DNA from 2 places in the Brevibacterium siliguriense genome. Region 2 is predicted to be linked to the other one. Evidence: riboswitches for the same ligand, from Rfam matches in the RefSeq annotation. Region 2 holds a riboswitch; the other holds the start of a gene.
What was found. A riboswitch is a leader RNA that binds a small molecule or an ion and turns the genes downstream of it on or off. The one in region 2 is predicted to bind thiamine pyrophosphate.
Positions count from the first base shown of each region.

Region 1: linked by a shared signal. The riboswitch ahead of BLU88_RS06820 (hydroxyethylthiazole kinase) and the one ahead of BLU88_RS17015 (TenA family protein) in region 2 are both predicted to bind thiamine pyrophosphate.

Region 1 covers NZ_LT629766.1:1,563,266-1,568,283, reverse strand. Annotated here, with positions in the region: gene BLU88_RS06835 (TenA family protein) at 1-513, opposite strand, end outside; gene thiD (bifunctional hydroxymethylpyrimidine kinase/phosphomethylpyrimidine kinase) at 580-1,530, opposite strand; gene thiE (thiamine phosphate synthase) at 1,445-2,203, opposite strand; gene BLU88_RS06820 (hydroxyethylthiazole kinase) at 2,200-3,114, opposite strand; TPP riboswitch at 3,102-3,220, opposite strand; gene BLU88_RS06815 (sugar ABC transporter permease) at 3,358-4,569, opposite strand; gene BLU88_RS06810 (ATP-binding cassette domain-containing protein) at 4,566-5,018, opposite strand, start outside.
Region 2 covers NZ_LT629766.1:3,781,050-3,786,067, reverse strand. Annotated here, with positions in the region: gene BLU88_RS17020 (phytoene desaturase family protein) at 1-1,081, opposite strand, end outside; gene BLU88_RS17015 (TenA family protein) at 1,147-1,836, opposite strand; TPP riboswitch at 1,831-1,937, opposite strand; gene BLU88_RS17010 (nucleoside/nucleotide kinase family protein) at 1,981-2,583, opposite strand; gene BLU88_RS17005 (ATP-grasp domain-containing protein) at 2,655-3,680, opposite strand; gene BLU88_RS17000 (VOC family protein) at 3,803-4,165, shown strand; gene BLU88_RS16995 (HutD family protein) at 4,213-4,761, shown strand; gene BLU88_RS16990 (hypothetical protein) at 4,933-5,018, shown strand, end outside.

The DNA.
Region 1 (5,018 bases), 1.8 Mb from region 2:
GGGGTGGTCGTCGGCCATCTGGCCTGCCTGGTCGACAAGCACCTTGCCCATATGGGCGTAGACCCAGAAGCAGGGCAGGACGGAGGCAACTCCTTCGCCGTAGGAGCGGCTGGCGGCCGTGGCGACGAGGAATGACACATAGCCCAGCGTCGTCGGGGAGGCCTTGAAACGAGAACCTTCCGCGGTGAGTTCCTCGAGCGCCGAGGCGAGTCGGGTGTCGGCGAGCAGCTCTCCGTGCATCTCCTCTTCGACGGTGATCGCCTCGGCCGCGGATCCGGCCCAGAATCGGGATTCGTCACGGTCAACGGTCTTCGCGGCGAGGAACGACATCGCCTTGGCATAGCCGTTGAGGTACAGGCTGTCCTGCGAAATGTAGTTGACGAACGCCTTCGGGTCGAGGCTGCCGTCGGCGAGCTGGGCGAGGAAGGGCAGAGCCTCGATCTGCTTGACGATGGGGCGGACGCGGTCCCACAGCTGAGTGGTCAGAGGGCCTGCAGCGAAATTGACGGTCATGGGAACTCCTTTGTGCTCGTGTGATGTCGCGATTCGTGTGACGTTGCGGTGCGTGCGAAGCAGCGGTCAGGCTGGTCGGCCGCGGACGATGTCGACCTGGTGATCGACGGGCCCGTGGGCGCCTTCCGGATCCAGGCTCAGCTGCCAGTCCGCAGCCGAGTTGAGTGCGCGGGCGAGGAAGTCGAGGGCATTGCCGACGGCATCGCCGAGGAGGTCGGACCCGATCGCTGCGCGTTCGCGGGCGAGGACGGCCACCTCGGCGGTGACAGCGGCCGACAGGGTGCACCCGGTTCCGTGCGTATTCGTGGTGATCACGCGGGGGTGGGTGAACTCTCGGACCTGGCCGTCGGCGGTGGCGAGGATGTCGACGACCTCGTCCTCGCTGCCGTGTCCGCCCTTGAGCAGGACCGCGCCGGGGCCTCGTTCAAGGAGGCGTCCGGCCTGGTCACGCATGGCTTCAGCCGTCTGCGCTTCGGGTTCGTCATCGGAGATCAGCAGGGCCGCCTCGGGGAGGTTGGGGGTGATGAGATCGGCGACGGGCAGCAGCCGGTTGCGAACGGCGTCGATCGCCTCGGTCTCGAGGAGGCGGTGGCCGGAGGTCGCGATCATCACAGGGTCGACGGTATAGAAGCCGAGACGACCTTCGGCGGCACGGGCGACGACGAGTTCGACGAGTTCACGGCTGCCGAGCATCCCCGATTTCGACGCGTCGACGGGCAGATCGTCGAGTACGGAGTCGAATTGGTCGGAGACGAAGTCGACGTCGATCGGGTAGACGCGAGACACCCCATGTGTATTCTGTGCGACGAGGGCCGTGATGACGGTCGTGCCCATCGTCCCCCGCGCGGTGAAGGTCTTGAGATCGGCATGGATTCCGGCACCGCCGGAGGGGTCGGTGCCGGCGATGGACAGGGTGATCGGGGGCGGGCCGTCACTGATCGCTCCCGGTGAATGCGGTGAGCAGCTCCTCGGCTGCCGCCTGCGGGTCGTCGGCCATGCAGATCGCCGAGACGACACAGATCCCGATCAGCCCACGCCCTCGCAGGTCAGGGGCGCGCCCGGCGTTGATGCCGCCGATTGCGACCGCGGGGATGCCGGCTTCTTCGACCAACTCGCCGAGGCGGTCCGGTCCGATTCCGTCGGGTGCGTCGGCTTTCGTGGAGGTGTCATAGACGGGCCCGATGCCGACGACGTCGACGACTCCGGAGTCACGGGCGGCGGCGAATTCGTCGCTGTTCGCGGCTGAGAGCCCGATGAGCGGTGCCGCACCCAGGGCGGCACGCACCTCGGCGACGGTGGCGTCGGTCTGGCCGACGTGGATGTGCACGTTCTCGCCTTCGTCGATGAGGCGGCGGGCCACCTCGACGCGGTCGTTGAGGACGACGGGGACCGTGCGGTCGGTGCCGCGGGTGGCGGCGTCGACGGCGGCGATGACTTGGCGGGTGAGCGAGTAGAAGTCACCGTCGTCGATGTCCTTGTCGCGGACCTGGACGATGCCCACTCCCCCGGCGACGGCGGCCTGCGCAGTCTCGGCGACGCTGCGCCCGGCTGCTTCGCATTGGGCGGAGTCGGTGACGAGGTAGAGGCGCGTGTCGATTCCGGCGAAGCGGTCGGTCGCGCCGTCTCGGTCGTTCACGGTCGCGCCGTCGTCAGCCGGGTTGTCAGCGATGTGCGCGGATCCGGCGGTCATGCCTGGACGCCTTCGCCGAGAGGAAGGGTGTCGAGGCTGATCGCGGCCCGTGCGAGTCGGTCGCCGTCGACGGTGTGGAGTGCGTCGAGGAAGTTCACCGAGTAGCTGCCCGGTCCCTTCGCGCCGTCGGCCGCGAGTTCCCCCGCGACAGCGAAGTGGGCGTGGGCTGCGACGACGGCCTCGAACCTCGCCGAGGCGGCTCCACCGTTCGCGGACTGTTCAGTGGCGTTGACGGTTGAGGCATCGGCTGCGGGGTCGGCGAGGCCCGCGCGGACGGAGGCCAGGTAGGCGACGGTGACGGCGCCGAGTGAGCAGCCGGTCCCGATGACCAGCGGCATGAACTCGTGGCCGCCTGAGATGCGGGCGACGTGGTCGGTCCCGTCGATGTGGGCGACGACGGCGTCGGTGGGTCCGGACACGGCAACGATGGCGCCGGTTTCTCGTGCCAGCTTTGCTGCGGCGGGAAGGACGGCATCGACATCATCGGTGGAGTCGACTCCGCGTCCGCCGAGTCCGACTCCGGCGAGCGCGGCGACCTCGGAGGCGTTGCCGCGGACTGCGGTGGGGTGATCGGCTGCGGCGCGGCGGATGCGGGAGGTGCGGAAGTCGACGGCGCCGATGCTCACGGGGTCGAGGACCCAGGGTTTGCCGGCGGCATACGCGACGTCGATGGCGGCGTCGGCGGCGAGCAGCTGGTGGTTCGAGGCGGTTCCGAAGTTGACGAGGACTCCGCTGGCGATGCCGGCGAACTGTCCGGCGTCGGCTTCATGGTCGAGCATCGCCGGGGAGGCGCCGATGGCCAGGAGCACATTCGCGCTGAACTGCTGCACGACGGTGTTCGTGATGCATTGGATGAGTGGATTGCTGGCGCGCAGTCGCGCATTCGCAGAACGCAGGTCGAAGTCAACCATGACGATCCCTTCGCTAGTATGGCCCAGATCAGGTTCGATGGGTGTTCTCTCAGCCTCGCCGATCTCCGCCTGGGCGGATCCTCATGAGGCACCCCATGTCAATGGCTCCGACTGTATCAGCCCGCCCGGACACGGGCGACTCCTCCAACCTGCAGAACCGCCGAGCGGACCCCGTCGCGGTGAAACCACCTCCGGTTCACGGTGGTTTCACCGCGACGGGGTCCGCTGAGCGAAGAGTCACCGCTACCCCCGCCCGACGTACCTCTGGCCGCGGCGGCTGAGCGCATCGATGACGACGGCGGTGAGCAGGACGAGTGCGGTGATGATCTGCTGCGCATCGGAGTTGAAGCCGATGAGGTAGAGACCGTTGTTGATCGCGCCGACGACCAGAGCACCGAGCACAGCAGCCCAAGCGGTACCGCGACCGCCGAAGAGCGAGGTGCCGCCGATGACGGCTGCGGCGATCGCGTTGAGCAGATCCTGCGTGCTCACCAGCGTCGATCCCGCATTCGTCGTCACGCCGGTCTTGATGAATCCGAACAGCGCGGCCAGCACACCGGCGGCCATGAACACGCTGATGCGCACCCACGTGACGCGGATACCGGCACGCCGAGCGGCTTCGACCTTGCCGCCGACGGCGTAGATCGAACGGCCGTAGCGGGTCTTGCGCAGGACGAGGTCGATGATGATCGCGATGACGATCATGAGGAAGAACGGCATCGCCAGACCGAAGTCCTGGTTGACGAGGATGAGGAAGCCGAACACGATCGCGGCCAGCAGCACGATGCGCACGATCACGGAGGTCCAGCTCGGAGCGTTGAGACCCTCGCGGTGGCGGCGCATCTTCGAATAGATGATTCCGCCGCCGAAGCCGATGATCGCGATCGCTCCGAAGATATAGGCCCAGATCGCTGGGAAGTAGAAGCTCGCGAAGTCGAAGGCGAAAGTGTCCGACATCGACAGGTTCTTCTGCGTGCCCAGGGTCGTCAGCGTCAGACCGGTGAAGGCAAGCAGACCGGCTAGGGTGACGACGAAGGCGGGAATGCCGACGACTGCGAAGAACCAACCTTGGATCGCGCCGACGATCAGCCCGAGCAGCAGCATGATGATCAGAGCCATCACCGGTGGCACACCTTGCCGCACCACCAGGACACCGAGCAACGAGGCGGCCAGACCACCCAACTGCGCCAAGGACAGGTCGATCTCACCGAGGAGCAGGATGAGGTTGATGCCCAGTGCGAGGATCGCAAGGAACGCGACCTGGGTGGAGAGGTTGACGAGGTTGGCCGGTGAGATGAAGTTCGAGTCGGCCGATTGGAAGACGATGACGATGACGACGAGGGCGAGGATGACGGGGAACGAGCCCAGCTGCCCCTCTTTGACCCGTCGGACGAACGTCCCCACGATGCCTTCGGACGAGATCCGCTCATCGGTGATGAAGGAATTGCGGGTCATCGGCGCTCACCCCTCCGTGCGGCGCGTTTGGTCACGACATTGTCGCTGGCTCCGGTGATCGCGGCGACCAGCACATCGGTTCGTTCGTCTCCGGGGAAGTCACCGGCGTCCTTGCCCAGGCGCAGCACGTGCACCCGGTCGCACACGGCCTGCACATCGGCCATATTGTGGCTGACGAGCAGCACGCCGAGATCCCGTTCCTTCAGCCGTTCGATGAGGTTGAGCACCTCGGCCGTCTGGGCGACACCGAGGGCGGCCGTCGGCTCATCGAGCATGACCAAGGACGGTTCGCCGAGGAGGGACCGGGCGATGGCGACGGTCTGACGTTGGCCGCCGGACAGGGCCGCGATCGGTACGCGCACGCTCGGGATCTTCGCCGACAGACTCCGCAGCAGCTCCCATGATTTGGCTTCCATCGAGACTTCGTCGAGCACCCCGCCGCGAGTCTT
Region 2 (5,018 bases):
CCTCTCGGGAGGGATCGAAGACGGTCGGATCGGAAACGAGGCACACGGGGTCTGCGGGCATGCGCCCATTCATCACCTGCGCCTCGGCGGCGGCCATCTGCGCCCGGGAACCGCCCACGTGGATGGTTCCGGCACGTCCGACATCGGGGTCGGACCAGGGGACTGGGCCGTCGAGGACGAAGTCGACCTTGGCGGCGGCATTGCCGTGCTTGAACCTCCGCAGACTCTTGTCGACGTGCGCGGGCAGCAGGCCGGAGAAGATCTGCGCCGCATTCAGCGCCGAGGTGTCGAGCAGGTAGGCGCGGGCCTTGGGCATGTCCGAGACATGGTCGACACGGGCGTTCGTGGTGACCTTCCCGCCGTGGGCTTCGAGATCGGCGACGAGGTGGTCGATGATCGCCTGCGACCCGCCGATCGGGGAGGGCCAGCCGCCGGCGTGGGCGACCGTGGAGAGCATTGTGGCAGTGGCGGCCGTGCCCATCGCCGGCAGCCCGCCGATCGCGTGCGCGGCGACCCCGGTGAACAGGGCCTGGGTCGATTCGTGGGAGAGCGGAATGTTCCATGCGGGGCTGGCCTGACTGAGCAGGCGCAGCCCGAATTTCACGACGTTCGCAATACCGGGAACATCGCGGAGGGTCTCCGGCACCGAACGTTTGTCGCCGAGGGAGAGCCAGATCGCGTCGTCGACACGGTCGAGCAACGGGGCGAAGAATCGTCGCCATTCGGGTCCTGCCTCGCCGAGGCGGTCGACCGTTTCATCGAGATCGTGGAAGGCCAGCGCGGCCGGTTTCCCGTCGAGGGGTTGAGCGTAGGAGATCTCGGGAGTGGTCAGCTCCATGCCGCGGGCGCGCAGGTCGAAGTCGACGAAGAACGGACTGGCGATGGCCAGCGGATGGACCGCCGAGCAGATGTCATGAGTGATGCCGGGTGCCAGACCGAGGTCGAGGGTGCGGGCACCGCCGCCGGCGGTCGGCTGAGCTTCGAACACCTCGACGGAGAGCCCGGCGCGGGCCAAGGTGACCGCGGCTGCCATGCCGTTGGGGCCGGATCCGACGACGACTGCATCAACACCTGTGCTCATGGAGCCAGTCTAGGTCAGTGGGCTGTGCGGCTGCGGAGTGCGGCTCCGGGCGGCTGGGGGGCGGCTCAGCTGTCGTACACGTGGTCGAAGAAGGCACATTCGAGATCGACGGCATGCTTCCAGCTGCGGGCGAGAGCCTCGGCATCTGAGCCCTGATCGCCGTCTCTTGGGAACACCCGCTCGAGCTCGTCGACGAGGAACTGCACCCAGCCGCGAAAGGCATCGCCGCGGTGGAGGTCGATCCATGCTCGGTGAACCGCTCGCTGCGGTACTTCCTCCCGGGATTCGGCCCAATCGAGGTAGAGCCACTCGGCGACAACGAGGACGATGAGCAGCTGTGGATACGACGCCGAGGCGACGGAGTCGTCCATGAGATCGCGGAAGCCCACTGTCGGTGCGGCGAGTTCAGGTCGGAGGTAATCGGCGGGATCGACGCCCAGCTCGGCGAAGGAGTCGACGAAATACGTGTCCTCGTCGGCGACGAGCATGCCCAGTTGGCGGGCGAATCGAAGCTTTGCGTCGAGCTCATCGGCATAGGCCACGCAGGCGCCGAGCATGGACAGGAACGACTCGAAGAACTGGTAGTCCTGGATGAGATAGTCGCGCATCACCGTGTCGTGGACGGTGCCGGCGAAAAGCTCTCGGACGAACCGGTGGTTGACGGCCCTCACCCATCGCCGCTCCGTCGAACGGAGCAGTTCGGCCACCGCTCCGCCGCTGTCAACGATGATCGAGGAATTGTCGATGGTGCTCAAGTGTCTTCCACTCCCTCCGCCGGTGCTCACCGGATCAGGTTCAAAGGGTCTGCACACGCACTCTCAGCGCCGCCTCTTGCGGCGCTCCCCTGTAGCCTTTCGACACTATCACCGGCGATAGAGAAAGTAGTCAGAGCGGTCGGATCAGATCCGGTGGACCAGGGCTGGCCGCTCCAGGTCGCGATTGTCGAGCACCCACGTGGCTTTCTCACACGGAGACGCCTCGGCGAAGTAGAGACGCTGACCGCCGACATATCGGCGGTTCGACCGATCCTCCGGATCGGCATCGAAGCGTCCGGGAAACCGCTCGTTTCCGCGCGGGACCGAGACCTCGAATGGGACTTCGATCCACACGCTCGCATCCCAGAGATCGACGAGTTCTGGTCGGTGGAGGAAGATCCCCTCGACCAGGAGAACACAGTCGCTCGGCAAGATCCGAGGCTGCGACTCAACCGGCAGGTCCGCATCGACGTCCCATGACGAGGGAATGATCGCCTCGCCTCGGCGGAAGGGTCCGACTACCGACTCGAGGAATGCGTTGTAGTCGTAGGAGCTCCGGTAGAACGTCTCCGGCCCGGTTCCGTCGGCATGACGAACGGCCCGCGGATGATGGAAGCCGTCGATGCCGACCGACGCGACGGGACGAGCAGGAGCCGTCCAAGAATTCCCCGCGTTCTCCTCGGCGAGGTCGACGAGTTCCCGGGCGATCGTCGTCTTCCCGGCTCCGTCTACTCCGTCCAATGCCACCAAGGCACGACCTCCCGGTCGGACGGTACTCAGCTCTGCCAGCAGTTCGATCAGAACTCGGGTCCGGGGCTTCACCACGCTGTCGACCCGGCGGGGGAGACGGACGGCTCGGCCACCTCGGCGAGGGTGTCCGCCACGTACTCCGCGATACGGTCGGCGGCAGACTGACGACCCGCCGTCTGTTCGGCGGACTCGACAGACGGGTTGTAGTTCGTGTTCGTGTTGATGTCGTAGACGACCTGCCGGCCATCGCGAGTCTCGATGAACTCGATGCCGGCGATCTCGATGCCGAGGTCGGCCAGCAGTGTCTCGAGGCGAGAGATCAGCGGGGTGTCGGCAGTGACGTCGTTGCGGCGGGCGAACGGTGGAGCCGCCTCGGCGATGGAATCCGCCTCAGCCCCCGGGATCGTGCAGGCATCGGCCGGGCACAGCTCGAAGGACCCACCGGAGACGTCGACGAGCACCGCATAGTGGAAACGGCCGCCGATGAACTCTGCGCGGGTGATGAACGACTGGGCCGGCTGCACGTACTCCTGGATGAGGGTGATGCCGTCGATCGGCGCATTCGCTCCACCGGGTGCGAACTCGGCGGCGACGGCCTCGAGCTCCGCATGGGAGTCGAAGCGACGGACGCCGAGTCCCTTCCCTCCCTGATTGTGCTTCGTGATGAACGGGGGAGCGAAGCCGGCAGCGGCCTCGACGAGCGCCTGCGGGCCGAACGCGGCCGCGGTGTGCGGCACATCGAAACCATGACCGGACAGCCCGCGATGCTGACGGATCTTGCTCACCTCGAGCTCGTAGACGTCGCGACCGTTGATGACCCGGCGGCCCGCGGCGGCGAGCCAATCGAGAACCGCACGCCCGTACTCCTTCACCTGCGGATCCGTGCGAGTGTGCGCCGAGGCCGACAGCCGCGACCAGAACAGCCCCTGCGGAGGTTCGGCAGCAAGATCGATCGTGGTCTCGGGCAGCAGCCATTCGATATGGGCGACGCCGAGGCGGTCGAGCGCCTCCGTGAATGGAGCGATCCATTCCGGGTTGTCGTGGATGATGTGAACCGCGGGACCGTCGCCGACGGGAAGTGCATGAGAACTCATCGCAAACCTTCACTGGTGGGGTGCCGATGCGGACTGCGGAAGCATCGGCGGATCTGCTCAACAATCCTACGCCCCAGAGTCCACCCCTTCGCAGTGTCAGTGCGGCGGCGTAGACTCGGGACATGGCTATTGCAAAGCAGCCCGTTGTCGTGCTCGACGCCCCTGACGCCGGTGAACTCGCGGAGTTCTACGGAAAGCTCCTGGACTGGTCCGTCTCCGTCGACGAGGACGGTACGTGGGCAGAAATCGTCTCCAACTCCTGGCCGCCGATCTGCATCCAGCAGGTTGAGGACTACCACGCACCCAGTTGGCCCGGCCAGGCCCACCCGCAGCAGATGCACCTCGACGTCATGGTCGACGATCTCGACGACGCCGAGAAATCCGTGCTCGAGATCGGCGCAGGCAAAGCCCCCGAACAGCCGGGAGAGACGTTCCGAGTGTTCCTCGACCCGGCAGGTCACCCGTTCTGCCTGTGCAAAGGATGATCACACCACCACCGAGGCGGCCCCACCCGCCCGTGGCGCGCTGAGTCATGCGCGCGCTCGCCTCCTTCGCAGACCGTGACCCCGTCCCGTGGGCCAACGGAGCTGGTCAGACGACTGAGCTCGTCTCTCTGAGCGACTCGGCGCAGTTGACTCCGGGGCTGCGCCCATGGCGACTGAGCATCGCCCGGCTCGAACGCCTGGGTCCCTTCTCCGCTCTGCCCGGAATGGCACGCACCTTCCTGCCTACCGCCGAGGTGGCGCTTGAGATCGACGGACGCGTGCACCCGGTACCCGCCCTCCAGCCGGAACGCTTCCACGGAAGTCAGGACGTGAGCCTCGTCGACATGGCAGAGCCCTGTTTCGCCGTCAATCTCATGGTCGCCGACTCGGGTAAGGAGCCTGAAACTGGTTCCGGCGAGCTGCAGATGAGCATCGATCAGCCGGCCCCAACCGACGGGTACCGGTTTGTGCTCGCTCTCGAATCCAGTGCTGAATATCCTCGTTTCCAACTGCTCGAATTGGAAACGGGCGAGGCTGTTCCGAATGAGGTTTCGGTTGCTGTTCTCCACGCCGAGAGAGCCGCCACGCACATCTGAGAAATTGATGGGAACCGATTGTCTCCGGCGTCACATCCTCGTGTATCTATCCAGGTGACAGGCCAGTTTTCGGGTTCTTCCATCAGGTCTCTCTCAGCTTCGGACAAGAAGTGTCAGGATGCCCGAACATAGGCGTCCGAGAATGGTTCTCCACCGGATTTTGGAGGAACTTTGACGGTCGGAAACAGCGATGAGAACGAACAGCGTGGGCGCAACGATGAGAATCGTCTGCCGGAACATTCACAGACCCTGCCGCT